Linked DNA regions of Moorella thermoacetica. Each later gene encodes a partner of the first gene's protein in a complex. Links are inferred from orthologs where the notes say so. Each region holds a gene or a part of one and is shown on either strand. Other genes may lie near its edges. The genes, in order: uvrA and mfd.

Region 1 (16,029 bases):
GACCGTGGCGAGGGTTTCCGGCCCGCCACCGCCCGCCCCTTTGAAAGCCTGGTCCCCCTGCCGGAGGTGATCGCCGCCGCCCTGGGCTCGGGGGTGGCTACCAAAAGGGTCACCCGGCTTTATTTTGACCTGATCGGCCGCCTGGGGCCGGAGCTGGCGGTTCTACGGGAGGCCCCCCTGGAGGCCATCGCCCGGGTGGGCGGGTCCCTGGTGGCCGAGGCCGTCCGGCGAATGCGGACCGGTGAGGTTGATGTCCAGCCGGGGTTTGACGGCGAGTACGGCAAGATTTTATTACTCCGGCCGGAGGAGCGGCAGCTCTTCTCCGGGGAGCCCAGCCTGTTTGCCGGGGAAGCCGTAACCGGCCCGGTGGCGGCAATTGAGGAGAAACACCCGGAAATTGGCGCTACAGGCCCGGCGGGCGCGACTCTAGAGGAGGCTGGCGCAGGCCAGGGGGGAATCTTTGCCCCGCAGGTACCGGCGGGACGGAGGACCCGGCACCCGGAGACTGCCGCGAGCGCTGTTATTCGCCCGGCCCCGGTGCCTGCCGGGTCCGGGGGTCCCGGATTAACCGGCGCCCTCAACCCGGAGCAGCAGTCAGCCGTGACGGCGGCGACAGGTCCGGTGGTGGTCATAGCCGGCCCGGGTACGGGCAAAACCCGCACCCTGGTTTACCGGCTGGCTTACCTGATAAAGGAGCGGGGCGTCGCCCCGGGGGAGATCGCAGCCGTCACCTTCACCAACAAGGCCGCGGCTGAGATTCGCCAGCGGGTGGCGGACCTGCTGGGGGACAGGGACGGTATGGAGTCCCTGACTGTGGGGACCTTTCACAGCATCTGCCTGGACCTCCTTCAATCTTCCCTCACCGGGTCACCGGGAGCGGATCTTCAAGGAAAACCAGTGGGCACGACGGATACTCCGGCTTCCCCGCGGCTGACGGTCGTTGATGAAGCCGATGCCCGGGAGATCCTGGCCGGGGTTCTGGCCGAGAAAGGAACCGGGCGCCGGGGGTTGCCCGGCCTACAACGGCGCATCTCCCTTTTGAAGAGCCGCGGCCTCCTGCCCGATTCTCCGGAAGTGCCGGCCGACCTCCGGCCAATCTACCGGGCTTACCAGGAGCAGCTGGCGGCCTACGGTGTCCTCGACTACGACGATATCCTCCTGAAGGCCCTGGAACTTCCGGCCTTAAGGCCGGAAGGTGCTCCCGCATTCCAGGGGCCCGTTCCCTTCACCCATCTCCTGGTGGACGAGTTTCAGGATGTCAACGCCGTCCAGTACCGGCTGGTGAAGAAATGGACCGGGGACGGGAAGAACCTTTTCGTTATCGGTGATCCCGATCAGGCCATCTACGGCTTTCGCGGGGCCGATTATCGCTTTTTCGGACAACTGTTGGAGGACTTCCCCGCTGCCCGGGTCTTCCGGTTGACCAGGAATTATCGCTCGACGCCGGTTATTCTCCGGGCAGCCGCCGCCGTGGTAGCCCATAACCCGGGCGGCGATCTCAGGGCGGCTGCCGGGGGTGAGCTGGCAGCTACCACCGCCAGTACCACCAGCCCGGCAGCCGGCCCGGGTATATCAGGTGGGGGCGGGCTGGTGGCCACCCGCCCGGAGGGAGGACCCATCCTCCACCTGGAAGCCCCGGGGGAAACGGCTGCGGGTATTGCCATCGTCCGGGAGATCGGGCGCCTGGTCGGCGGAGCCACCATGTTGCAGGCCCACGGGCAGGACGGCGGCACCTGGCGGGAAGGCCCGGAAACCGGAAGCGATGGGGCCTATGGCTTCAGCGATATCGCCGTCCTCTGTCGTACCGGGCACCAGCTAAAGGCCCTGGAGGAATGCTTTTTAAAAGAGGGACTGCCCTACCGCATCGTAGGCCGGGAGAGTTTCCTGGAGGAACGCCCGGTGCGGGAGGCCCTGGCCTTCTGCCGCTGCCTGGTGAACCCGGAGGACGATTTTCACCTCCTTAAATACCTCGGTTCCGGATCTGCCGGAGTCGGCGAGGAGGTTGCTATACAGGTCAGGGAAATGGCCCTTAAGAGGGGAGTCCCGGCCTGGCTGGTTATCAGGGAACTGGCGGGCGAACTGCAAAACTTTATAAACTCCCTGGAGGCTTACCGCGCTGCCCTGGACAAGCAATCCCCGGCGGAACTCCTGGCCCGCTGGGCCGGGGAACATGGCCTGCTGGATGAGCCCTCTATCAGCCGGTTGTTGCGGGTGGCGGAGCGTTTCCCGGATTTATCTGCTTTCCTGCGCGGGGTAGTTCTGGTCGGGGAGGCCGACCACGAACGGCCGGGGAACAATGGCGCTTCTCCGGAAGTGGTAACCCTTATGACCCTTCACGCCGCCAAGGGGCTGGAGTTCCCGGCGGTCTTTATCGCCGGGGTAGAAGACGGGCTGCTGCCCCTGAAAGAGGGGCCGGGGGTAACCTTAAGCCCTGAGGAAATGGCTGAGGAACGACGCCTCTTCTATGTGGGCATGACCCGGGCGCGGGAGCTGCTGGTCCTGGTTTCGTCCCGTAGGAGGGAGCTAAGGGGCACGGTGGTACCGGCGGAGCCTTCTCCCTTCCTGGGGGAGATACCTGCAGACTGCCTGGTAAGGGAGACGTGGGATGCCAGGGGTAAGAAGAAAAACGGGAAAGATGAGGAGAAGTATCAGCAACTGAGCCTGTTTTAAAGTCCTGGTTGGCATAACAGGCGAAGACCTCGCCCCTACCCGAACTAGGTGGAGGGGGAGAGCGCTGCCGGCGGCGGTATGTTTCCCCGGGCATTTATGGTATAATACTGCCGGGAATTATAGCCTTAAGCAGAAAACAGGAGGTGCAATATGGCCAGGGATAAAATCGTCATCAAGGGAGCACGGGCCCACAACCTGAAAAATATCGATGTTACCATTCCCCGGGACCAGCTGGTGGTCATTACCGGCCTGTCCGGCTCGGGCAAGTCGTCCCTGGCCTTTGACACCATTTATGCCGAGGGCCAGCGGCGTTACGTCGAGTCCCTTTCCTCCTACGCCCGGCAATTCCTGGGGCAGATGGATAAACCCGATGTCGACGTTATCGAGGGGTTGTCCCCGGCCATCTCCATTGACCAGAAGACGGCCAGCCATAACCCCCGCTCCACCGTGGGGACGGTGACGGAGATCTATGACTACCTGCGCCTCCTCTTTGCCCATATCGGCCGCGCCCATTGTCCCCGTTGCGGCCGGCCCATCACTCCCCAGACGATCTCCCAGATGGTGGATCGCCTGCTGACCTATCCGGAGGGTACCCGTCTCCAGGTCATGGCCCCCATTGTTCGGGGCCGCAAGGGGGAGTATCGTAACGTTCTGGAAGAGATTCGCCGGCAGGGTTACGTCCGTGTCCGGGTGGACGGGGAGATTCGGGAAACCAGTGACAATATCAGCCTGGCCAAGAATAAAAAGCATACCATCGAGGTAATCGTAGATCGCCTCCAGGTGCGGCCCGGCGTAGCCAGCCGCCTGGCGGAATCCCTGGAAACGGCGCTGAAACTGGCCGACGGCGTTGTCCTGATTGATATCGTCGGCCAGGAGGAACTCCTTTTAAGTGAAAAATTTGCCTGCGTGGAGTGTGGCGTCAGCCTGCCGGAGGTGACGCCCCGCCTTTTTTCTTTTAATAACCCCTACGGGGCCTGTCCGGCCTGCACCGGTCTGGGCGTAACCATGAAGGTAGACCCGGGCCTGGTCATCCTGGATAAAAGCCTTACCCTGCGGGAAGGGGCCATCGCGCCCTGGAGCCGCGGTAATAACGGTTACCAGCAGATGCTGGAATGCCTGGCGGACCACTACGGTTTCAGCCTGGATGTGCCGGTGCGGGAACTCAAGCCGGAGCACCTCCAGGTAATCCTCTACGGCTCCGGGGAGGAGCGTATTAAATTTCGTTATACCAACCGTTTCGGCGACCGGCGGGCCTATGAGGCTCCCTTCGAGGGGGTTATTCCCAACCTGGAACGCCGTTACCAGGAAACCCAGTCGGAATGGTCACGGGCGGAAATTGAGAATTATATGAGCCAGCAGCCCTGCCCGGCCTGCCGGGGAGCGCGCCTGAAACCCGAGGCCCTGGCCGTCAAAGTGGGGGGCCTCAATATCTGCGAACTCGCGGCCCTGGATGTCCGGGCGGCAGCTGAATTTTTAAGGAACCTCAACCTGAGCGAGCGCGAGAAGGTCATCTCCCGCCAGATTTTAAAGGAGATCCTGGCCCGGCTGCAGTTTTTGCTGGACGTGGGCCTGGATTACCTGACCCTGGATCGGACGGCGTCTACCCTGTCCGGGGGCGAGGCCCAGCGTATCCGCCTGGCCACCCAGATTGGCTCCCAGTTGATGGGCGTCCTGTATATCCTGGACGAGCCCAGCATCGGCCTGCACCAGCGGGATAACGAGCGTCTCATCGCCACCCTGAAGCACCTGCGGGACCTGGGTAATACGGTCATCGTCGTCGAGCATGATGAGGATACCATGCGTGCCGCCGATTATATCATCGACATCGGCCCCGGAGCGGGGGAACAGGGCGGCCGGGTGGTGGCCGCCGGGACGGTCCCGGAGGTTATGGCCAACCCCAACTCCCTGACGGGCCAGTACCTGAGCGGCAGGCGGCGTATCCCGGTACCGGCAGAGCGGCGCCGGCCGGGGGACAAATGGCTGACCATTAAAGGAGCCAGGGAACACAACCTGAAGGGTATCGATGTTAGCTTTCCCCTGGGGCTCTTTATCGGCGTCACCGGGGTTTCCGGTTCCGGTAAGAGCACCCTGGTAAACGAGATCCTCTACCGCGCCCTGGCCCAGCGCTTGAACGGCGCCCGTACCAATCCCGGTGCTTTTGCGGGCCTTACCGGCACCGAATACCTGGACAAGGTAATCGAGGTCGACCAGTCACCCATCGGCCGGACGCCACGCTCCAACCCGGCCACCTATACCGGCGTTTTTGACGATATCCGCGCCCTTTTCGCCGCCACCCCCGAGGCCCGGGCCCGGGGCTACAAGCCGGGGCGCTTCAGCTTCAACGTCAAGGGCGGCCGCTGCGAGGCCTGCGGCGGCGACGGCATTATCAAGATCGAGATGCACTTCCTGCCCGATGTGTATGTGCCCTGCGAGGTCTGCCAGGGCAAACGCTATAACCGGGAGACCCTGGCCGTAAAATATAAGGGCAAGTCAATCGCCGATGTCCTGGCCATGACCGTGGACGAAGCGGCGGAGTTTTTCGCCCCCATTCCCCGGCTGCACCGGCGCCTGACGACCCTCCAGGACGTGGGTTTGGGCTATATCACCCTCGGCCAGCCGGCTACCACCCTGTCTGGGGGCGAGGCCCAGCGGGTGAAGCTGGCCACGGAGCTGGCCCGGCGCAGTACGGGCCGGACCATGTATATCCTGGACGAGCCCACCACGGGTTTGCATATGGCCGACATCGAGCGGCTGCTGAACGTCCTGCAGCGTCTGGTGGACGCCGGGAATACAGTGGTGGTCATCGAGCATAATCTGGATGTAATTAAATCGGTAGATTATATCATCGATCTGGGGCCCGAAGGCGGTGAGGGCGGCGGCCGGGTGGTGGCCACCGGCACGCCGGAAGAGGTCTGCCGGGTAGCAGCCTCCTATACCGGCCGCTTCCTGGCTCCTGTACTGGAGCGGGACCGGGGCCTGCCGGCCCTGGAACCCCGGACGGCAGGCCTGCCGGAGGAAGAACCCCGCGGCCGCCGGGAGCTACCCCTGGTAGTTGGGCAGGAGTAGGGGAAGGGATACCATGGACCTGGAGGAGAAACTGGCGCGCCTGCCGGACCACCCCGGCGTATATATAATGCACGATGCCAACGGGGCAATAATCTATGTCGGCAAGGCGGCTTCCCTGAGGAATCGGGTGCGTTCCTACTTCCGCGGCCAGCACCAGCCGCGGACGCAAGCCATGGTCAGCCACGTTGCCGACTTTGAGTATATCTTGACGGACAACGAAGTCGAGGCCCTGATCCTGGAGTGCAACCTGATCAAACAACACCGGCCGCGGTATAACGTCAGCCTGAAGGACGACAAGAGTTACCCCTATATCAAGATAACCACCCAGGAGGATTTTCCCCGGATCCAGATTACGCGTTCCGTGACCCGTGACGGTTCCCGTTACTTCGGACCTTATACCAGCGCCGGTTCCCTGAAAGAAACCCTGAAGCTCCTGCGCGGCCTTTTTCCCATCCGGACCTGCAGGGATACCCCCCTGCAACCCCGCAGCCGTCCCTGCCTCAACGCCCATATCGGCCGCTGCCTGGCCCCCTGTGCCGGCCAGGTCGACCGGGAGACCTACCGGGAGGCGGTCGATAATGTCATTATGTTCCTGGAAGGCAGGCATACGGCCCTGGTTAAGGAGCTGAAGGAGCAAATGGAAGCCGCCGCCGCGAGACTGGAGTTTGAAAAGGCGGCCAGGCTCCGGGACCAGCTCCGGGCGGTACAGGAGGTCTGTGAAAAGCAGAAACTGGCCGCCGCCAGCGGGGAAGACGCCGACGCCATCGCCTTCGCCCGGGAAGGGGAGGCTGCCCTGGGGCTCATCTTTTTTAGCCGGGGCGGCAAGGTAATCGGCCGGGATCACTTCTTCCTAACAGGGAGCGAAGGGTTATCCCGGGGGGAGGTTATGGCGGCCCTGCTAAAAGAGTATTATAGCCGGGGAGTAGAGATACCGCCGGAGATCCTCCTCCACGACGAACCGGAGGATGCCGCCACCATCGCCAGCTGGTTGAGCCGGCTCCGTGGCGGCAGGGTTAACCTGCGGGTGCCCAAAAGGGGTACGAAATTAAAACTCCTCCGGCTGGTTCACGAGAACGCCGTAAGCCTCCTCCAGGAGCACCTGCTGACCCGCCGGCGCCAGGAGGAGGGCAGCAGGGCGGCCCTCCTGGAACTCCAGGAAATCCTGGAGTTACCGCGCTTGCCGCGGCGGATGGAGGCCTACGATATCTCTAACTTCCAGGGGAGCTCCCAGGTGGGAGCTATGGCCGTCTTTGTTGACGGCCGGCCGCTGCCTTCGGCGTACCGCCGGTTTCAGATTAAGACTGTCCGGGGGCCCAACGACTTCGCTTCCCTGCAGGAGGTTTTGAGCCGTCGTTTCCGGCGGGCTGCCGAACAGGACCCCCATTTTGCCGATTTGCCGGATTTCGTCCTGATTGACGGCGGCCTGGGCCAGCTCCACGCCGCCCGGGAGACCATGGAAGCCATGGGGGTAGGGTATATTCCCACCTTTGGCCTGGCCAAGGAGGAGGAACTGTTATTCCGGGTGGGCACCTCCGAGCCCATCCGCCTGCCCCGTGAGAGCAAGGCCCTGCAAATCCTGCAACACCTCCGGGATGAGGTGCACCGCTTTGCCATCACCTATCACCGGCAAAAGCGGGAAAAGACAGCCTATCGCTCGGTCCTGGACGACATTCCCGGCGTAGGCCCCAAGCGTAAGAAGGCATTATTACGTCATTTTGGTTCCGTAGCAGCCATCAGCAAAGCGACGCTGGAAGATTTACTGGCCGTAGAGGGGATGAACCGGACCGTGGCGGCCCGCATCCTGGCCGGCCTGGGGAGGAGAAGTGATGGGGAAGATTCGACTGGTAGCCCTTGACCTGGACGGGACTCTTCTGACCGACGATATCGTCATCGAGCCCCGGGCCAGGGAGGCCATCAGGAAGGTTAAGGAGAAAGGTATAACCGTGACCCTGGCAACCGGGCGCATGTTTAGTTCGGCCCGGCCCTATGCCGTTGAATTGGGGTTGGAATTGCCCCTGATCGTTTATCACGGCGCCCAGGTACGCCATTCTACGACAGGGGAAATACTCTTTGAACGTACCCTCCCGGTACCCCTGGCCCTGCGCTTGATTAAAAACATCAAGGAATTCGGTTACCCCTATAATGTTTATCTGGACGACCGGCTTTATGTAGAGAGCATCCAGGCGGAGAACGAAGAGTATGCCTGGCGGGCCGGGGTGGACCTCCACCGGGTAGAAGATATGCTTACCTTCCTGGAGCAACAGCCGAAGGGACCTTTGAAAATTGTCGCCCTCCACGACGGGCCCGCCCTGGATCCCCTGGAAGCAGCCATCCGCCGGGAGGCAGGGGCAGGAATCTATATTACCAGGTCGATGCCCACCTACCTGGAACTCCTGAATCCCGAAGTCAACAAGGCCCGGGGACTCCAGGCCCTGGCTGAGCTGGAGGGGATCAGCCCGGAGGAAATTATGGTCTGCGGCGATAGTTACAATGATGTCCAGATGTTCCGCTACGCCGGCCTGGCGGTGGCCATGGCCAACGCACCGGAGAAAGTCCGGGCGGAGGCCGACTATGTCACCGGCAGCAATAATGACGGCGGCGTCGCCCAGGCCCTGGAAAAGTTCGTCCTGGGGGACGGAGCCTAGTAATCACAACCCCTCATGGGGGCCGACGCCATTCCCGGCTAAAAATGAAAATTTAGGTAGCGACTTTTTTGGTAGAAACCTATTGTTGGAGGAGGCGGGGTAGAAATGCCAGAGACAAAGTACCCGCGGCTGGTGATTGTAACCGGCCTTTCCGGGGCCGGCAAGACCCAGGCCGTACGCTGCCTGGAGGATCTGGGATTTTTCTGCGTCGATAACCTGCCCCCCTCCCTTATTCCCGGCCTGGTCGACCTCCTGGGCCACCCCGGTAAAGAGGGGGAAGGGATTACTAAAGTAGCCCTGGTTATGGATATTCGCGGCGGGGAGTTTTTCTCCGGCCTGGATGCCGCCCTCAACTACCTGGACGGCCTGGGTATACCCTATGAAATTCTTTTCCTGGAAGCGGCCGACGAGGTCCTGGTCCGGCGTTATAAAGAAACCCGGCGGCGCCATCCCCTTTCCAGCGGCGGTCAGATTTTAGAGGGGATTATTGAAGAGAGACGCCGCCTGGAGGAATTGCGCGGTCGGGCCAGCAAGATCATCGACACTTCCGAACTGACGCCCCGCCAACTGAAGGAGCAGGTTTCCGAGCTTTTCGGGTCCAGCCAGCGACGGCTTATTGTCAGTATCATTTCCTTCGGGTATAAATACGGCATCCCCCTGGATGCCGACCTGGTGATGGATGTCCGGTTTTTACCCAATCCTTATTATGTTCCTGCCCTGCGGCCCTTCACCGGCCACGACCGCTGTGTGGAGGAGTTTGTCATGGCCTCGCCGGTCACCCGTCAATTTATAGAGCAGTTTGCCGCCCTCCTGCGCTTCCTGATTCCCCACTACCTGCAAGAGGGCAAGTCCCACCTGGTGGTAGCCATCGGCTGCACCGGCGGCCAGCATCGCTCCGTCACCCTGGCCAATAAGCTGGGGGAGTTACTCCAGGGTGAGAACTACAGCGTGACGGTCAAACACCGGGATGTGGTTCGCTACCTGAGTACAGGCAACCGGAGGTAGAAAGACTAACCCCGGAGCCTTATTCTTCGTGGACGGGAGGTCCGGGCTTGGATGGCTTAAAATGGCTCTACCCGGGGCTTAAAATTAAACGTTGGCTGTTGCTGGCAGTCCTGGGTTTGCTGCTGCTTGTTTCTGGTCTAACGGTTATCTTGGGGATAACCCTGCTGGCTTCGGCGGAAAAAGGAGTTACCTGGTTTATCCTTCATACCCTGGGTGGCCTGGGCTCGCCCCTGCTGGCTGGTCTTTTGGCCATGGCCCTGGGAGCGGTCTTTATTGGGGTGGCCGTCCGGAATCTGGCCCGTTCGGTTATCCAGGTTCTCTTGCCCGGTCATACCGCCAATCCCTGGCAGGTTTTTTACCGGCGCCAGTACCTGGCCCGGGGCCCCCACCTGGTGGCCATCGGCGGGGGGACGGGGCTGGCCGTCCTCTTGCGGGGTTTAAAAAACTATACCCGCAACCTGACGGCCATCGTCACCGTGGCCGATGACGGGGGAAGTTCCGGTCGCCTGCGCCAGGAATTGAGCATCCCGCCCCCGGGGGATATCCGCAATTGCCTGGTGGCCCTGGCCGATACGGAAAGCCTCATGGAGGATCTCTTCAGCTACCGGTTCCGCCAGGGCGAGGGCCTGGCCGGTCACAGCCTGGGGAATCTCCTCCTGGCGGCCATGACGGATATGGCCGGTGATTTTGACCGGGCCATCCAGGAACTGGCCCGGGTCCTGGCGGTAGGGGGGCGGGTCATCCCCTCGACGACCACCCATGTCGTCATGGGTGCCGAACTGGCCGATGGCAGCACCGTCCTGGGTGAAAGCAATATCCCCCTGGCCGGCAAACCCATTAAAAGGGTGTTTTTAAAACCGGCTGACTGCCGGCCGCCGGCGGCGGCCCTGGAAGCCATTGCCCGGGCCGACGCCGTGATAATCGGCCCGGGGAGTCTGTATACCAGCGTCCTGCCAAACCTGCTGGTGCCGGGTATTGTCGAGGCCCTGCGGGATACCCCGGCACCGGTCTTTTATGTTTGCAACATCATGACCCAGCCGGGAGAAACGGACGGTTACACGGTGGCCGACCACCTGCGGGCCCTCATCGACCACTGCGGCCAGGGGATAATAGATACGGTAATCGCCCACAGCGGCCCCATTTCCCGGGCCGCCCGGCGGCGTTACGGCGAAAAGGGAGCCCGGCCGGTCCTGATTAACAGCCCGGCAATCGCCAGGATGGGGGTAGAGCTGCGCCGCGGCTGGCTGGTAGACGAGACCCATGTCGTCCGCCATCACCCCGAACGATTGGCCAGCCTGGTCATGGAAGAGGTTTACCGGCACCAGGCCCGCGGCCGGCGGCGTTTTTTTTACCTGGTACGGGAGAGATTTCGCACCCTGGCCCGGTAGGCAGGATCCGGGAAGGCCCCCGGTGGGGGCAGACCTAAATTTTCACAGGAGATAAATGCTGATGCCGTTATCCTTTTCCCTGCAGACCAAGGAAGAACTGGCCCGGGTGAAGGCCCGGCACCCTTGCTGCCGGCAGGCGGAACTGGTGGCGTTTTTGCGTCTTGGTAACCTGGATGGAGGGCAGCCCGGGGAGGAAACAGTCCTGTTTACCACTCCCTACCCGGCCCTGGCACGAAAGGTCTATTCCCTGGCCAGGGAGTTCCTGGCCTGCCCCGTGAAGGTCAGAAACAGCCGCCGCCAGGGCAAAGGCCGCCCGGTCTTCAGGGTCGTTGCCCGGGCCCGGCTGAAAGAAATCCAGGACTGGCTCGCCGGCCGGGCGGGGGTGCCGGAATACCCCTGCTGCCAGGCTGCCTATATGCGGGGGGCCTTCCTGGTAACGGGCTCGGTTAATAAACCCTCGGGGACCCACCACCTGGAGCTCATTTTTCCGGATGCCGCCATGGCCGGCCAGATGCAGGGTTTGATGCAGCAGCAGGAACTGGAACCTCGCCTGAGTCGCCGCCAGCGGGGCTATGTCCTTTACCTTAAGGATAGCGAGCAGATTATCCGGGCCCTGAGCCTGATGGGGGCCTACAGCGCCGTCCTGGCCTATGAAAATGTCCTGATCTTTAAGGATATGCGCAACCGGGTGAACCGCCTGGTAAATTGCGAAACGGCCAATTTAACCAAGACGGTGGAAACCGGCCTGCGCCAGGCGGAGAACATCCGCTACTTGATAGCTACCGTGGGCTGGGATTATCTCCCACCCGCCCTGCGGGAGATAGCCGCCGTGCGCTTGCAACACCCGGAGGCCAGCCTGAAGGAACTGGGGGAGATGCTGCACCCCCCGGTGGGTAAGTCGGGTGTCAATCACCGCCTGCGCCGCCTGGAGCTAATTGCCAGGCAGGTGCGCGGCCAGGGAAGAGAAGGTTATGCGCCGGACGACGACCTTTCCCGCCCGCGGGCATAATGCCATGGCCTCCTGGCAGAAGGTAACCCCCTTTTTAGCGGGTGGCCTGGAACTCTGCCTGGGATTACCCTTCACCCCGCCCGCCCTTTTTACGCCTGAAGAGCTGGATCCTGAGCGGCCGGGTAAAAATGGAGGTAACGCCGTCGCGGCGGCAGGAAAAACCGCCGGGGAAAACGAATAGTATATACCAAGAGCGGTAATCAGGTAATAACCGGAAGGGAGGAGAGCTATGCGCGAAGGTTTAGGCCTTAACCTGGAACAGACGCAAAAATTGATCATGACGCCGGAATTACGCCAGGCCATTGTTATCCTGCAGCTCTCCACCCTGGAACTGGCCGACTATATCCAGCAGGAACTCCAGGAAAACCCGGTCCTGGAAGTGCGGGACGACGGCGAAGTGGCGGCCGGCTGTGAAAGTCGGGAGGAGAACGATTCCTTCGATATTGACTGGCAGGAATATTTCCAGGACGGCAGCGACCTAGGTTATGTCTGCGAGCCCCGGGAAGAACTGCCGGAATGGTATCCGGAGAATTTCCCTACCGGCCAGCCCACCTTGCAGGATCACCTCCTGCTCCAGCTGCAGATTGCCGCTACCAACCCGCGCCAGGTGGAAATCGGGAGTTTCTTAATCGGCAACCTGGACTCTAACGGTTATTTAAAAATCAGCCTCAAAGAGGCAGCCGCCCTGTTAAAGGTGCCCCAGGCTGACGTCTGGCAGGTCCTGGACCTTATCCAGCACTTTGATCCCCCCGGCGTAGGGGCCCGGGACCTGGTGGAGTGCCTGCTGTTACAGCTGCGCCAGAGGGGAGAGGCCCCGGCCGGGACGGAAAAAATCATTCGCGGCTTTTTGCCGGATGTGGCTGAAGGGCGCCTGACCCGCATCGCCCGGCGCCTGAATATGAGCCTGCCGGCCGTCCAGGCAGCGGTAGACTATATTCGCTCCCTGGACCCAAAGCCGGGCCGTTCCTTTGGCGGCAGCCTGGATAACCGCTATATTGTCCCTGACGTCATTATCGAACGGGTGGGGGACGAGTATGTGGTCCTGGTAAATGACCTGGCTATGCCCCGGCTGGGAATCAACCCGGTTTATCAGGCCCTCCTACGAAAGGAGGCTGCCTGTGACCCCCGGACCAGGCAGTTTATCGAACGCAAGCTCAACGCTGCCGCCTGGCTGATACGCAGCCTGGAGCAGCGGCGCCTGACTGTTTACCGGGTAGTTAACTGTCTGGTGAAGGAACAGCGGGAGTTTCTGGATAAAGGACTGAAATATTTGAAACCCCTGACCATGCGCCAGGTAGCCGCTGCCCTTGGTATCCACGAATCCACCGTCAGCCGGGCTACAGCCAACAAGTATGTCCAGACGCCCCAGGGGGTTTTTGAGCTGAAGTTTTTCTTCGCCAGCGGCGTCGAGAAGCGAGGGGGCGCGGCCGCTGCCGAGAGCATCAAAAAGATGATTTCTGAAGCCATTGGCCGGGAAGACCCTGCTTCGCCCCTGACTGACCAGCAACTCCAGGAGATGTTGCAGCGACAGGGTATCCGCATCTCCCGGCGGACGGTTGCCAAGTACCGGGACGAGCAGGGCATCCCGGCGGCGGCTAAAAGAAAACGATATTAGTTAAGAAGGATTTTGACCATTTGTGTTGAATAGATAGTATTTGACGGTACAATCTCCGGCAATTAGCAATATATCATAATAAATCCTGATTGGGTTAGGAATAATATCAAAAGCCAAGGAGCCTGAAAGCGGTGGGGGTTGACGCTGCAGGAATTTAACCCTTGCCGTTACAATAAATATAAGGAGGAGTACATAATGGCGATTAAGGTTGGTATCAATGGTTTCGGGCGTATTGGCCGCCTGGTTTTCCGGGCCTCCCTGGAAAAACCGGAACTGGAAGTAGTGGCCATTAACGACATCACCGATGTTAAGACCAATGCCCATCTCCTGAAGTACGACTCTGTCCACGGCCGCCTGAACGCCACGGTAGAAGCCCGGGAAGGGGCTATGGTAGTCAACGGCCGGGAGATTAAGGTCCTGGCCGAACGCGATCCCGCCAAACTTCCATGGAAGGATCTGGGAGTAGATATTGTCATCGAATCGACGGGGGTCTTTACTGACGCCACCAAAGCTGCCGCCCACCGCCAGGCAGGTGCCAAAAAGGTCATCATCACCGCCCCGGCGAAAAACGAAGACATTACCATCGTCATGGGTGTCAATAACGATAAATACAATCCGGCCCAACACCATATTGTCTCCAACGCCTCCTGCACCACCAACTGCCTGGCACCCATCGCCAAGGTCCTTCACGACAATTTCACCATCAAACGGGGTCTCATGACCACGGCCCACTCTTATACCAATGACCAGCGCATCCTCGATCTCACCCATAAGGACCTGCGGCGGGCCCGGGCCGGTGCCCTTTCCATTATTCCCACCACCACCGGCGCCGCCAAAGCCATCGGCCTGGTTTTACCGGAACTGAAGGGTAAACTCAACGGTATGGCCATGCGGGTGCCCACCCCCAATGTCTCCGTCGTCGACCTGGTGGCCGAACTGGAGAAACCGGCCACGGTAGAAAGCATCAATGCCGCCATGAAGGCAGCCGCCGAAGGCCCCATGAAGGGTATCCTGGGTTACTGCGAAGAGCCCCTGGTTTCCCGCGACTTCAACGGCGACCCGCGTTCCTCCATCGTCGACGCCCTGTCCACCATGGTTATCGACGGCACCCTGGCCAAGGTCGTTTCCTGGTACGATAATGAATGGGCCTATTCCAAACGGGTCGTCGACCTGGCGGCTTTTATGGCTGCCAAAGGGCTCTAAAAAAGGCGGTCGCCGCAAGGCGACCGTTTCGCATGCCTTGGTAATTAGGGTAACATAATAGAAAAATATGCAGGTATAATTGCTGCCCGTATTCCCTTCACCACGACGAGTCAGGTAGGATTTTGCCAGAAGTCTATTTTCGAAGGAGGTTTTACGCAGGTGGCCAAGTTAACCCTCAAAGATCTGGAGCTTAACAATAAACGGGTCCTGGTGCGGGTCGATTTCAACGTCCCCCTGGAGGCAGGCCGGGTGACTGACAATACCCGTATCCGGGCGGCCCTGCCTACCATTGAATACCTGCTGGACCACGGCGCCCGGGTGATTCTTATGTCCCACCTGGGCCGGCCCAAGGGTAAGGTCAAGGAAGAGCTGCGCCTGGACCCGGTGGCCAGGGAACTGGAAAGCCTCCTGGGCCGGCAGGTACATAAGGTCAACGACTGCGTCGGTCCCGAAGTTGAGGCCGCAGCCGCCGCCCTCAAGCCCGGCGAGGTTCTCCTCCTGGAAAACCTGCGCTTCCATCCCGAAGAAGAAAAGAACGACCCCGGTTTCGCCCGGCAGCTGGCCAGCCTGGCCGATGTCTATGTGAACGACGCCTTTGGCGCCGCCCATCGCGCCCATGCTTCCACCGAGGGCGTAGCCCACTACCTGCCGGCGGCGGCCGGTTTCCTGCTCCAAAAGGAGATCGAGACCCTGGGCAAGGCCCTGGCTGATCCCGAGCGGCCCTTTGTGGCCATTATTGGCGGGGCCAAGGTATCCGACAAGATCAGCGTTATCCGTAACCTCCTTACCAAAGTAGACACCCTGATTATCGGCGGTGGCATGGCCAACACCTTCCTGAAGGCCCAGGGCTATGCCATGGGTAAATCCCTGGTCGAAGAAGATCAGGTACCCCTGGCCCAGGAGTTGATCCAGCTTGCCGCCCAGAAGGGGGTAAAAATGCTCCTGCCCCGGGACCTGGTAGTGGCCCAGGAGTTTAAGGCCGATGCCCCCCACCAGGTAGTTGCTGTAAATGCCGTGCCTGACGGCTGGATGGCCCTGGATATCGGCCCGGAAACGGCCCGGGCCTACGCCGGCGCCCTGGAGGGAGCCCGTACCGTCGTCTGGAACGGCCCCATGGGCGTCTTTGAGATGGAGGCCTTTGCCCACGGCACCGAGGCTGTAGCCCGGGCAGTGGCCGCCGTCGACGGCATGACCATCGTTGGTGGCGGCGATTCCGTCGCTGCCGTGGAAAAGATGGGCGTGGCCGGAAAGATCGGGCATATCTCCACCGGTGGCGGCGCCTCCCTGGAGTTCCTGGAAGGCAAAGCCCTTCCCGGCGTTGTCGCCCTGACGGAAAAGTAACTGCCGGCCGGCTACCTTAACTCTAAATACTGCCTGCCCCTGGAGGCAACCGGGGTAACTCGGGCAAGGGAGGAATTAAATTGCGCC
Region 2 (10,845 bases), 180 kb from region 1 along the record:
CAAAATTTAAGGGCACCCTTAAGGTGCCCGGAGGAATTAGCACATATAATAAGTCCCTATTTCAATACCGCGTACCACGACCGCCCCTCTTGGAATCCGTATGCCGCTTTAAATCCTGGATGCGCTCCTCGCTCTCCTTCATAAAACGGGCCAGTTTATCCTCGAAGGAGGCTGAAGCAGCCTGGCGGCTGTGACGTGGCCCGCGCCGCTCCACGTAATCGGGATTGGCGCGTTTAATGGAAAGGCCGATTTTTCCCTTTTCATCGATGTTGATAACCTTTACCCTGACCCGGTCTTTTTCCTTCACGTAGTCATTGACATCTTTCACGTAGGTATCAGCAACCTCGGAAATATGCACCAGACCCGTCAAGCCGCCGGGTAATTCCACGAAGGCACCGAACTTGGTGATCCCGCTGACCACCCCTTCCAAAACAGTGCCTACAGCGATGGACATACGAGCGGAATTCCTCCTGTTCTCATCAAGCTGATCCCATTATATGCAAGAGTTAAGAAATTTGTCAATAACCAAGATGGTTAATCGCGAAATTGATGTCCCGGCTCCGGCGGTTTGTAAGGCCTTACCTGGCCGGGCTGAGCGGACATAATCACCCGCTCACCGGGTTTGACCAGTCCCAGTTCTTCCCGGGCCACCTTTTCAATATAACTATCGCTGTTTAATTCCTGGATTTCCTGGCGCAGGCGGGCATTCTCCTGAAGGAGGGCGGCCTTCTGGTTTTCATAGGCCTGTATCTGCAGGTTGGTCTGATAGAGAGCCAGGCCCAGGTGGGCAAAGGAGTACAGGAGATAGACGGCAACCAGTATAATTATCAGCTCAGGCCACAACCGGCGCTTTTTAGGCAGACGGATTACCTTGCTCATCCTCTTCCTCCGCAAATATTCCCAGGGTTTCGCCAGGCAGGACAATTACCACCTGATAGCCCTTAGTCCGGGCCCGGTGGTAAAGGGTAGCCACGCTGCTGGCACTCAGGCCCAGGCGCCGGGCAACCTCTTCGTTACTTAAGCCCATCTCCTTGAGGGCCACTACCTGGCGCTCCCGGAAACTCAGTTTTTCCGCACCCCGGATTTCAATTTGCACGTTCTCTTCCCCAGGTTTATCCACATATTATGCACAAATTGTGGACAACTATTGGACAAGTATATAATTCGCCGCCAGGGAGGGGAATCCTGCCAGCCGGGGTAAATAAATTAACCGCCTGCCGACCCTCCGGGACCGCCGGGCCGCCGCCAGCGGCGCCATATAAATTGCAAGGTTTTACGGGGCCAGGCCAGGAAATTGAGGGCCAGGCGACCGGGCAGGAGGACAACCAGCACCGTCCGGTTGAGAAGGCGCCGGCCCAGGGCCAGGGCTGACCCCAAAATACGCCCCCCGGCATAGAGGCAGCGGCGAGTGCTGCGGCTCAGGAAAAGGCCGTAAAGTAAGGCTCCCAGGACCAGGGCTAGAAAGGTATAGGCCCGTACCTCGCCCCAGTTGATGAGCATGAGCAGGATAAAGGTAAGGAGGGTAAATAAGAGCCAGAAAAGGGCATCCCCGACCATGGTAGCCAGGGACCGGGGCCGCCAGAAATAACGGCCCACCCGGTAGCAGTCGAAGGCAAAGGCCAGCACCATCCCCGCCCCGGCCAGGGCTAAAAATATCTGCCACTGGTCGAGAACAGGGATCATTTAAACAGGCGCTGCATCAGGCCTTTACCCCTGGCGCCCTTCCCCTCGCTGTAGCTGAGATTATTCACCCGGCCGCTGAGCTCCAGGTTGCCGGTCTCAAGGCTTAAATTGCTGATGTTAAAATTGCTGCCCTTAATAACCAGGTATCCCAGGGTGGTCTCCAGGAGAATTTCTTCTTCATCATAGTTCAGGACCTGGAGGACGCCGCTGATAACCAGTTTCTCCCGGTTGATTATGGACAGCTGGTGTTGCCCGTCAGCCATCCCGCCATACCCCCTCCCGTAAATTTTATGAGGTGAGGGGGTAAAAAAGTATAAAAAAAAGCCGGCGGCCTACCAGGCCTTGACCAGCTGGATGTCTTTGAAAAAGTATTTGATTATATCCTGGGGCGATTTCCCCTGCTGGGCCAGGGCCCTGGCCCCCCACTGGCTCATACCCACGCCGTGGCCGTAACCTTCGCCTTTAAAGGTCACCCGGCCGCCGCTGGTGGTGATCCCGGTTATCAAGGTGGAGCGCAGCCGGTCGTTGCCCAAGGCCAGCCGCAGGGCCGGGACATCGACGGTGAGTCTGCCGATTCTTAGCTGAGTGGCCCGGCCCGAGGGCCCTCTGGCGGCTACCCTTACACTGGTAATCGGCCCCGGGTCCTGGCCGGTAATCCTACGTACGGCCGCTGCCAGTTCGGCATTACTAAAGCTCGCCGTCCAGCTTTTATTTTCCGCCGTGGTGATGGCCATCCCCGGATCGGGTACGCTCTGGATATAGGGTGCCGGTTCACTACGAAAGTTCAGGCCTTCTATGGCCGAGGAGGCCGTCCGGGACCCGCCGGAGGCGTAGAACCAGGCGTTAATATAATTACCATTGTACTTGACAACCTCGCCCCGGGTCATCTCTACGGCCCGGCGAACGTTATCATTGATTTTAGTGGGATCATAGGCTTGAAACTCCTCGACGCTGGTGGAAGCATCAGTGCCGTGGGCCTTGACGCCGCCCTCCTGGATTTTTTTCATAGTGAAGGTCCGGGCTAAAATCGCCTGGGCTGCCAGGGCGTTGAGGGGCCAGGTGGGATCCATTTCCGCCGCCACCACTCCGGGCAGGTAGTCCTCGATCTTCATCCGCTTAACCTCGCCGGTTTGGTTTACATAAAGGGAGATTATTGGTTCCTGGGCTGCCGGTTTCCTGGCTGGTGCCCGGCAACCGGCAAAGAGTTGACTTAATAGCAAGATATTCAGGAGAACCGCTACCAGTTTAAACCCGCGCGCCATATCCTTCCCTGCCTTTAAAGGATTTAACCTTATTATAGGCCGGAAGGAGGCCGGAGTATGCACACCGGCCCTATTTTTCGGGATTCTCAGCCTGGCCTTCGGCCAGGACCCGGTAGGTTTCCCGGGCCTGGTTGGCGGCGATGTGTTCCGGTGTGGCCAGGACTTCAACAGTCTGCCAGCGATTGCCCAGCTTTAGAGTTAGGACGTCCCCCGGTTTTACCTCGGTGCTGGCCTTGGCCGGCCGGCGGTTAACCTCAACCCCGCCGCCGTCGCAGACCTCCTTGGCCAGGGTTCGCCGCTTTATCAGCCGGGACACCTTGAGAAATTTATCCAGGCGCATTGTATACCTCCCCCAAAAAGAAAATCAGGCCGTGGCCTGATTTTCTTTTTGCTTTCATTAGCGGGCGACAGCGTCTTTTAAGGCTTTACCCGCCTTAAAGACCGGCGCACGGGTGGCGGCAATCTGGATTTCTTCCCCCGTCCGCGGATTACGGCCTACCCGGGCCGCCCGTTCCTTGATCTCAAAGGTGCCGAAACCAACCAGCTGTACCTTTTCGCCCTGGGCCAGGGCTTCTTCGATGCTTGCCAGGACCGCGTTAACCACCTTTTCGGCGTCTTTTTTTGTCAGGTCCGTTTTTTCGGCGACGCTGGCAATCAGGTCCATTTTATTCATCCTTACTCAATCCCTCCTGCTGTGACATTTGCCCCTGTCGTCATGTATTCGCTATAATCCAACAATCTCCTGCATTTCCAGCTAAGATGGCCTAATTTTTTTCGCTTCTTCCCAGAGGGCGTCCATCTCCGCCAGGGAGAGATCCTCGATATCCCTGCCTCCCTTCAGGGCGGCCTTTTCTATATAATTGAAGCGCCGAGCGAATTTAGCAACCGTTGCCTGAAGCGCCGCCTCCGGTTCAATCTGGAGCCAGCGGGCCAGGTTGACCAGGGAGAAGAGGAGATCCCCCATCTCAGCCGCCTGCTCCTCCACCCCGGCGCCGGCAACCGCTTTTTTCAACTCGTCCAGTTCTTCTTCCACCTTGGTCCAGACTTCCTCTATCCGGGGCCAGTCAAAACCCACCCGGGCGGCCTGCTCCTGGACCTTCAAGGCCTTTAAGAGGGCCGGCAAGCCCCGGGGCACGCTCAATACCGACGGTGCTTCTTCGCCTTTTTCTCTCCTTTCGGTAGCCTTGATCTGGTCCCAGCGCGCCAGTACTTCCCCGGCCGTATTCAGAACGGCCTGGCCGAAGACGTGGGGGTGGCGCCGGCGCATCTTGGCACAGATACCCTCCAGGCAGTCGGCCAGGGTAAAATCACCCTCTTCCTCCGCCAGCCTGGCGTGGAAGACCACCTGTAGCAGTAAGTCTCCCAATTCTTCGCATAGTTTATTCATGTCCCCGGCGTCGATGGCCTCCAGGACCTCGTAGGTCTCTTCTACCAGATAACGTTTCAGAGTGATATGGGTTTGCTCCCGGTCCCAGGGGCACCCCTCCGGACTTCGTAAGCGAGCCATAATGGCTTCCAGGCCCGCCAGGGTGCGATCCCGGCCCTCGGGGTAGGGTGCCAGGTAAAGACTGGTTAAGTGATCAAGCCATTCCAGGCGGTCGATGGTGTAGAGGGGCACGGTGGCTACCCTTTCGCCGTCAGGAAGACCGGCGCCGCGGACGACGGTTACCGGGTATTCATCCGGGTAGACAGTCATAAGGTCTAATTTAATCTCCCCGGCTACCCGGCGGTTATATACCTGGGTAAGGATTAAACCCCGGGCCGGGTCCAGGCCAGCCACCGTGAAGGTCAGGGCGTCGGCTACGGTCAACCCCAGGGCGGGGTCTATTTTGAGGGTGGCGTAAAGGGCATCCAGGCAGCTCATTGCCGGAATAATCTCCAGGTCGACACCGGCTGCCGGGGCCTTTTCTAGCAGCAGGGCCACGCTTCGCTCCGCGACCAGGGGATGACCCGGTACGGCGTAGGCCAGTTTCTTATCTGTCTTAGCTACCGCGGTGAGGAGAAAACTGGCTATGCGCTGGTAGAGTTCCTCGAAGTCCGCCGCTTCCTCATAAAAAGAATCAAAGGTTTCCCACTTAAGGCCCCGTACCTCCAGGGCGGCTACCGCCGGGTGGTGGGCGGTTCTCAGGTAAATCTTATCCGCCCCGGCCAGGGCCTTAAGGACAGCTTCTGGCACCTGGGCCGGGTCCCCCGGCCCCAAGCCGGTAACTATCACCTTGCCTGCCATTACTTTCGCCTCACAGGAAAGGAATACCGCTTTATTGTACCAGAAACCAAGTCAAAAAGAAAGCAGCGCCCGGGGCGCTGCCATTATTGTTCCATTTGTTTGGCCAGGAAGCCTGCCGCCGTCTCCGCCAGCTTTAATTCCATATCTCCCATTTTTACCCCCGGTTCCCGGGAGCAGAGGATGACGGCTCCGATAGGGTCTCCTTCGGCGATGATTGGAGCGATAACTTCAGCTGTAAATTTATAGGCCTCGCCCTCGCCGTCAATGGGGAAAAGGTCTTCACTCGGGGAATTGGCCAGAAGAGGTTTCCTTTCCTCCATTACCCTCTCTATTGCCTGGCCGATAGGTTTATCCAGGAACTCCTTCTTGGGGGCACCTGCCACCGCGATAATATTGTCCCGATCTGCGATACAGGCAATATGACCGATGGCTTCGTGAAGCGAATCTGCGTACTCCTTGGCAAAGTCTCCCAGCTCGCCAATGGGCGAGTATTTTTTTAAAATCACCTCGCCCTCGCGGTCAACGAAGATCTCCAGGGGATCTCCTTCGCGGATCCGCAGGGTTCGCCTGATTTCTTTAGGTATCACTACGCGTCCTAGATCGTCGATGCGCCGTACAATGCCTGTTGCTTTCACTGCAATCTATCCCCCCTTTACCCTTTTTAAGGTAGCCTTTTTCCTAAGATAGCTTTCACTGTTAGTATATAATCCGCTGCAAGGGTTTATTCATTTTTTCCCTTCCTTTTCTATAACTGGAGCCAGGTATAAAATCAGGTTCTTTTGCTAAGACTATGGTATTTATAGCATCGGCGAGTTGCTCCCCGCCGGGACCTCTTCGCCGCCGGGCTGGTTGCCGACATAAACCCTGGTGGGGTAGGCCAGGCGGATACCGTTATCCCGGCAGGCCTGCCAGATCTTTTCCCGTAAAGCCCTTTCAACGGTCCAGAGGGCGCCGGTCCTGGTACGGGCCGTAATGGTAAACTGGCCCCCCTTATCCGTTTTATCAATATCAGTGACTCCGTAAATCTGGGGTGGCTCGGCCAGGCCCTGGCCAGAGGGGTCGGGGATAAATTCTTCATGGTACTCCCTTTCTACCTCACGGCACACCTGCTCCAGAACCGTCCGGATGCGGCGCGGGTCTTCCTCGAAGGGAAAGGTAACCGTAACAATGGCCCGCAGCTCATCCCGGTTATAATTGCGGACGGTTTTGATCTCGCTGTTGGCGATATAAAACTTCTTGCCGCTCCATTCCCGGACGGTGGTCATGCGCAGGCCCAGTTCCTCTACCGTCCCGGTCACCTGGCCGTTGATCTCCACCAGATCGCCGACGTGGAACTGGTCCTCAAAAATAATAAAGAAACCGGTAATGATATCTTTGACCAGGCTCTGGGCGCCAAAACCTATGGCCAGGCCCACCACTCCGGCACCGGCGATAATTGGGGTTATGTTAACAAACTGGTTTAAGGCCATCATGGCGGCTACAGTATAAATGAGGTAGCGCACGGCAGAGCTGAGGAGGATCTCCAGGGTTTTTTCCCTCTGGGGATCCCTCCTGGCAACCTGGAAAATGCGGTGAATAAACCTGGAGATCAGCCGGTAGAGGACCAGGGCGGCCACCATGATGACTGCGGCCCGGAATAATTTCGTGAGGATTGAGAGCAACCCCGGCTTAAGGCCCTGCCAGAGCCGGGTAAGATCATCCGAAAGCAATGTCGACCCTCCTAACTTGCTGCTTCGGTTACCAGGTACTTGATCCTGGTCAGGACTTTCTCCAGCAGGTCCAGTAATTCTTCCTGGCTCAGACCCATGACCCGTACCCTGATGGTAAGGCCGCCGGCTGAAGAGAAAGCCAGCTTCCGGGGGAAATACTGGTTGAGCTGCAGGAGTTTTTCTCCCCGCAGGCCGGTATGCTGGCCAAAGCTCAATTCTACTTCCCGGTTTTTCTGGTTGACGCTTATTACCCCTACCTCACGGGCCAGGATGCGGACCCTGGTCAGGGCCAGAAGGTTCCTGGCTTCCGGCGGCGGCGGTCCGTAACGGTCCTCCATTTCCGCGGCGATATCCTCTACGGCAGCTAGATCCCCGGCATTCATCAGGCGGTGGTAGAGTTCCATTTTTAAGGTAGCCTCCGGGATATAGTTATCACCCAGGAAGGTATCTACCGACAGTTCAATGGGGGTGGCCTGGGGTTCCGCCAAGGCTGGCCGGGGCACTCCCTCGCCACGTTGCTCCTTCAGTTTGCGGACTGCTTCCTCCAGGAGCTGGCAGTAGAGGTCAAAGCCGACGGCCACCATATGGCCGTGTTGCTCGGGCCCCAGGAAATTACCTGCACCCCGGATCTGCAGGTCCCGCAGGGCAATCTTATACCCCGAACCGAAAGCCGTAAACTCCCGGATAGCGGCCAGGCGTTTTTCAGCTATTTCACCGAGTACCTTGTCCGGCCGGTAGGTGAAGTAGGCATAGGCCAGGCGGTTGGTGCGGCCGACCCGGCCCCGGAGCTGGTAGAGCTGAGCCAGGCCGAAGTTATCACTCTCATCGACAATCAGGGTATTGGCATTCTGAATGTCCAGACCGTTTTCCACGATCGTGGTACTGACCAGGACGTCGTAGCGGCCGGAGATAAAGTCCAGCATCACATTCTCCAGCTCTTCTTCGCCCATCTGGCCGTGGCCGATGCCGACCCGGGCTTCCGGCACCAGTTGCTGAATATGGTAGGCGAAGCGATCAATATCCTGCACCCGGTTATGAACTATAAAGACCTGCCCGCCTCGATCCAGTTCCCGGCGGATGGCCTCCCGCACCAGCTCCGGGTTATACTCCACCACATAGGTCTGGACGGGGAAGCGGTCTTCGGGCGGTGTCTCAATCATACTCATATCGCGTACGCCGGCCAGGGACATATGCAGGGTCCGGGGTATAGGGGTAGCCGTCATGGTCAGGACGTCAACGCTGTAACGCAATTGCTTCAGCTTTTCTTTATGGGCAACGCCGAAGCGCTGTTCCTCATCGATAATCACCAGGCCGAGGTTTTTAAAATTTACATCGCTGGAGAGAAGCCGGTGGGTACCGATAACTATATCCACCTCACCCCGCTTTAAAGCCTCCACGACTACCTTTTGTTCCCTGGGCGAACAAAAGCGGCTCAATACGGCGATTTTTACCGGAAAAGGGGCAAAACGGGCTTTAAAGGTCTCGTAATGCTGCTGGGCCAGGATAGTGGTGGGTACCAGGACAGCCACCTGCATACCATCCATGACCGCCTTGAAGGCCGCCCGCATAGCCACTTCCGTCTTGCCGTAGCCCACGTCGCCGCAAAGGAGGCGGTCCATGGGCCGGGGCTTTTCCATATCGGCCTTAACCTCGGCGATGGCCCGGAGCTGATCCGGCGTTTCCGTATAAGGGAATGCCTCCTCGAATTCCCGCTGCCAGGGGGTATCGGGCCCAAAGGCATGCCCGGGGATGGCCTCCCGACGGGCATAAAGGTCCAGCAGTTCCTGAGCCATCTCCTGGACGGCCTCCTGAACCCGGCTCTTGACCTTGTTCCATTCATTGCCGCCCAGGCGATACAGGCGGGGAACATGCCCCTCACCGCCGACATACTTCTGGACCAGGGAAACCTGGTCCACAGGTACATAGAGGCGGTCCTTGCCCGCATATTGAATGAGGAGGTAGTCCTTTTTAACCCCGCCTACGTCCAGTTGTTGCAGGCCCAGGTAACGACCGATACCGTGGTGAACGTGGACAACATAGTCTCCCTCTTTGAGGTCAGTAAAGGAGCTAATCTTGCTTCCTTCGCGGGGCGTCTTGACCCGCCGCGGCCTCCTGATCGGGCCGTAGATCTCCGTATCCCCGATAATGGCCAGGCGCATCTCCGGCCAGGTAAAGCCCTGGCGCAGGCGGCCGGAGACCATTATTACCTCTCCCCGTCCCAGGGTGTCCCTGGCCTCAGGATGGGTCAGGGCCTCGATACCCTGCTCGGCCAGGGCCTGGCGCAGGGCTACCACCCGGTTCGGGTCAGCTACCATCAGGATGATCCGGTACCCCTCGCGGCGCCAGCGGGTCAATTCTTCTACCACCAGGCCGAGTTTACCCTGGAAAGCCGGTATGGTCTGGGCACTGATACCTACTGCCGGCCGGGGATTGCTCCCCGGTACCCGACGGGGTAGCAGGGAGAAATACAGGCGCTGGTAGCGCTGCCACAACCGTTCCAGGTCGGCGCTATCCAGATAGGCCTGGCCCTGGGAGGGCAGAGCCAGGCCAGCGGCCAGCATATCGGTAAAAATTCCCAGGCGCTGTTGCTCCCGACGGCGCATCTCTTCCAGCAGACGAGCCGGGTCGTCAAGGACCAGCAGGGGTTGGCGCTGGAAGTATTCAAAAAGGGTGGCCTGCCGGGGGTAAAAGAAGGGTTGGAGCTGGCTGCTACCACCGGGCCAGGAACCAGCCTCCAGCATGGCAATCAACTCCTGGACCCGGTCCTTCAGTTCCCTGGCGGCCTGGGGCTGGCGCTGGCGCAGGGTGGCATAGGTCTGGGAAAATTCTGCCTTCAGGGTTTCCAGCCCCGGCCCCAGGTCCGGGGGCGGGAGGACTTCCTGGGCCGGCCCCACGACTATAGCCCGCAGGTCGGCCACCGAGCGCTGGCTGACGGGGTCAAAGCGGCGCAAGGAATCGATTTCATCGCCAAATAATTCTAAACGCACCGGTTCCTCGGCTCCTAGGGGGAAGATATCAATAATACCTCCCCTTACCGCCAGCTGGCCCGGGGCCTCAACCACCTCTTCCCGCCTGTACCCCAGGCCAGTTAATTTCTGCAAAAGGGCCTCGCGGTCAATAATCTGGCCTACCTCCAGGGACTGGAGGGAATGGCGCAGGGTATCCGGCGGCGGCAGCTTGCGGAGCAAGTCCTCCACCGGCACCACAAGGATGCGGGTCCGGCCGCTGACCAGGTTCGTCAGGACCTTCAGGCGCTGGGCGGCCAGTTCCGGGCTGGGGGTATAAACCTCCAACGGCAGGAGCTCAGACGGCGGCAGGTAGTCAATGCCCTCCCCCGGCCAGAAGGATTCTATATCCGCTGCCAGGCGCTGGGCTTCTTCGCTCCCGGGGGTGACTACCAGAATGGGGTTAAATTCATCCAGCATAGCCGCCAGCCACAAGCCCTTCATCCCTTCCGGCAGGCCATAAAGCTGCACCTCGCCTGCGCCCCGACGCAGGCCCCCGGCGATGGCGTAAAATTGTTCGCTATCTCTGATAATTTGTAATATGCTGTTATTGTACATCTACCGCACTCCATTACCCAGGACAGGCCTCATTGGACTAATAAAAGGCCCTTTTAACCCGGGCCTCTTTTATATTCCCAATATAAGTTCAGTATATATTATATTCGGCCCCACTAAAGGAAGTCAAGTTTCCTTCCCGCGTAAATTTAGCGATGTAAGGCCAGGACGGCCCTGTTCCAGGCCAGATGGGCCAGGAGGCCCATAGCCCAGGCCGTACCTGGATGTCCGGTACGGGTATAGGTCAATAATACCAGCAAACCAAAAAAGGAATGGCCGCCCCAGGCCGCCAGGGCCGGCCCTATCCAGGCGCCAGGATACCCCCGGACCGGGGCGGCTGGAGCCCCCGGCGGGGTCCCGGCCGGCAGTTCCCAGAGTCCCTCAATCAGGCCAAAGGTGCTGTG

Evidence for each region.
Region 2: the proteins of uvrA (region 1) and mfd are in contact, whole or in part, in a crystal structure (PDB 4DFC), measured with the Escherichia coli proteins. The link is inferred for Moorella thermoacetica from one-to-one orthologs.

The regions. Positions count from the first base shown.
Region 1 is NZ_CP012369.1:256,205-272,233, forward strand. What follows is about bases 2,438-5,936. They hold uvrA (excinuclease ABC subunit UvrA), read left to right. Parts: upstream 2,438-2,820; coding sequence 2,821-5,736; downstream 5,737-5,936. Other genes in these bases: MOTHE_RS01330 (UvrD-helicase domain-containing protein), read left to right, coding at 2,438-2,670; uvrC (excinuclease ABC subunit UvrC), read left to right, coding at 5,750-5,936. Outside these bases: more of MOTHE_RS01330, read left to right, coding at 1-2,437; more of uvrC, read left to right, coding at 5,937-7,591; MOTHE_RS01345 (Cof-type HAD-IIB family hydrolase), read left to right, coding at 7,563-8,381; RNase adapter RapZ, read left to right, coding at 8,487-9,386; MOTHE_RS01355 (gluconeogenesis factor YvcK family protein), read left to right, coding at 9,434-10,774; DNA-binding protein WhiA, read left to right, coding at 10,836-11,783; MOTHE_RS01365 (hypothetical protein), read left to right, coding at 11,746-11,964; rpoN (RNA polymerase factor sigma-54), read left to right, coding at 12,013-13,398; gap (type I glyceraldehyde-3-phosphate dehydrogenase), read left to right, coding at 13,594-14,601; MOTHE_RS01380 (phosphoglycerate kinase), read left to right, coding at 14,761-15,942; tpiA (triose-phosphate isomerase), read left to right, coding at 16,023-16,029. UniProt on the Escherichia coli protein: The UvrABC repair system catalyzes the recognition and processing of DNA lesions. UvrA is an ATPase and a DNA-binding protein. A damage recognition complex composed of 2 UvrA and 2 UvrB subunits scans DNA for abnormalities.
Region 2 is NZ_CP012369.1:79,544-90,388, reverse strand. Bases 6,693-10,787 are described here. They hold mfd (transcription-repair coupling factor), read right to left. Parts: upstream 10,445-10,787; coding sequence 6,893-10,444; downstream 6,693-6,892. Other genes in these bases: MOTHE_RS00420 (hypothetical protein), read right to left, coding at 10,591-10,787; MOTHE_RS00430 (mechanosensitive ion channel family protein), read right to left, coding at 6,693-6,881. Outside these bases: MOTHE_RS00480 (S1 RNA-binding domain-containing protein), read right to left, coding at 62-454; MOTHE_RS00475 (FtsB family cell division protein), read right to left, coding at 535-879; MOTHE_RS00470 (RNA polymerase sigma factor), read right to left, coding at 854-1,096; spore cortex biosynthesis protein YabQ, read right to left, coding at 1,207-1,683; sporulation protein YabP, read right to left, coding at 1,680-1,946; MOTHE_RS00455 (SpoIID/LytB domain-containing protein), read right to left, coding at 2,016-2,945; MOTHE_RS00450 (RNA-binding S4 domain-containing protein), read right to left, coding at 3,016-3,285; MOTHE_RS00445 (HU family DNA-binding protein), read right to left, coding at 3,343-3,618; bifunctional methyltransferase/pyrophosphohydrolase YabN, read right to left, coding at 3,700-5,172; spoVT (stage V sporulation protein T), read right to left, coding at 5,256-5,807; more of MOTHE_RS00430, read right to left, coding at 5,970-6,692; more of MOTHE_RS00420, read right to left, coding at 10,788-10,845. UniProt on the Escherichia coli protein: Couples transcription and DNA repair by recognizing RNA polymerase (RNAP) stalled at DNA lesions. Mediates ATP-dependent release of RNAP and its truncated transcript from the DNA, and recruitment of nucleotide excision repair machinery to the damaged site.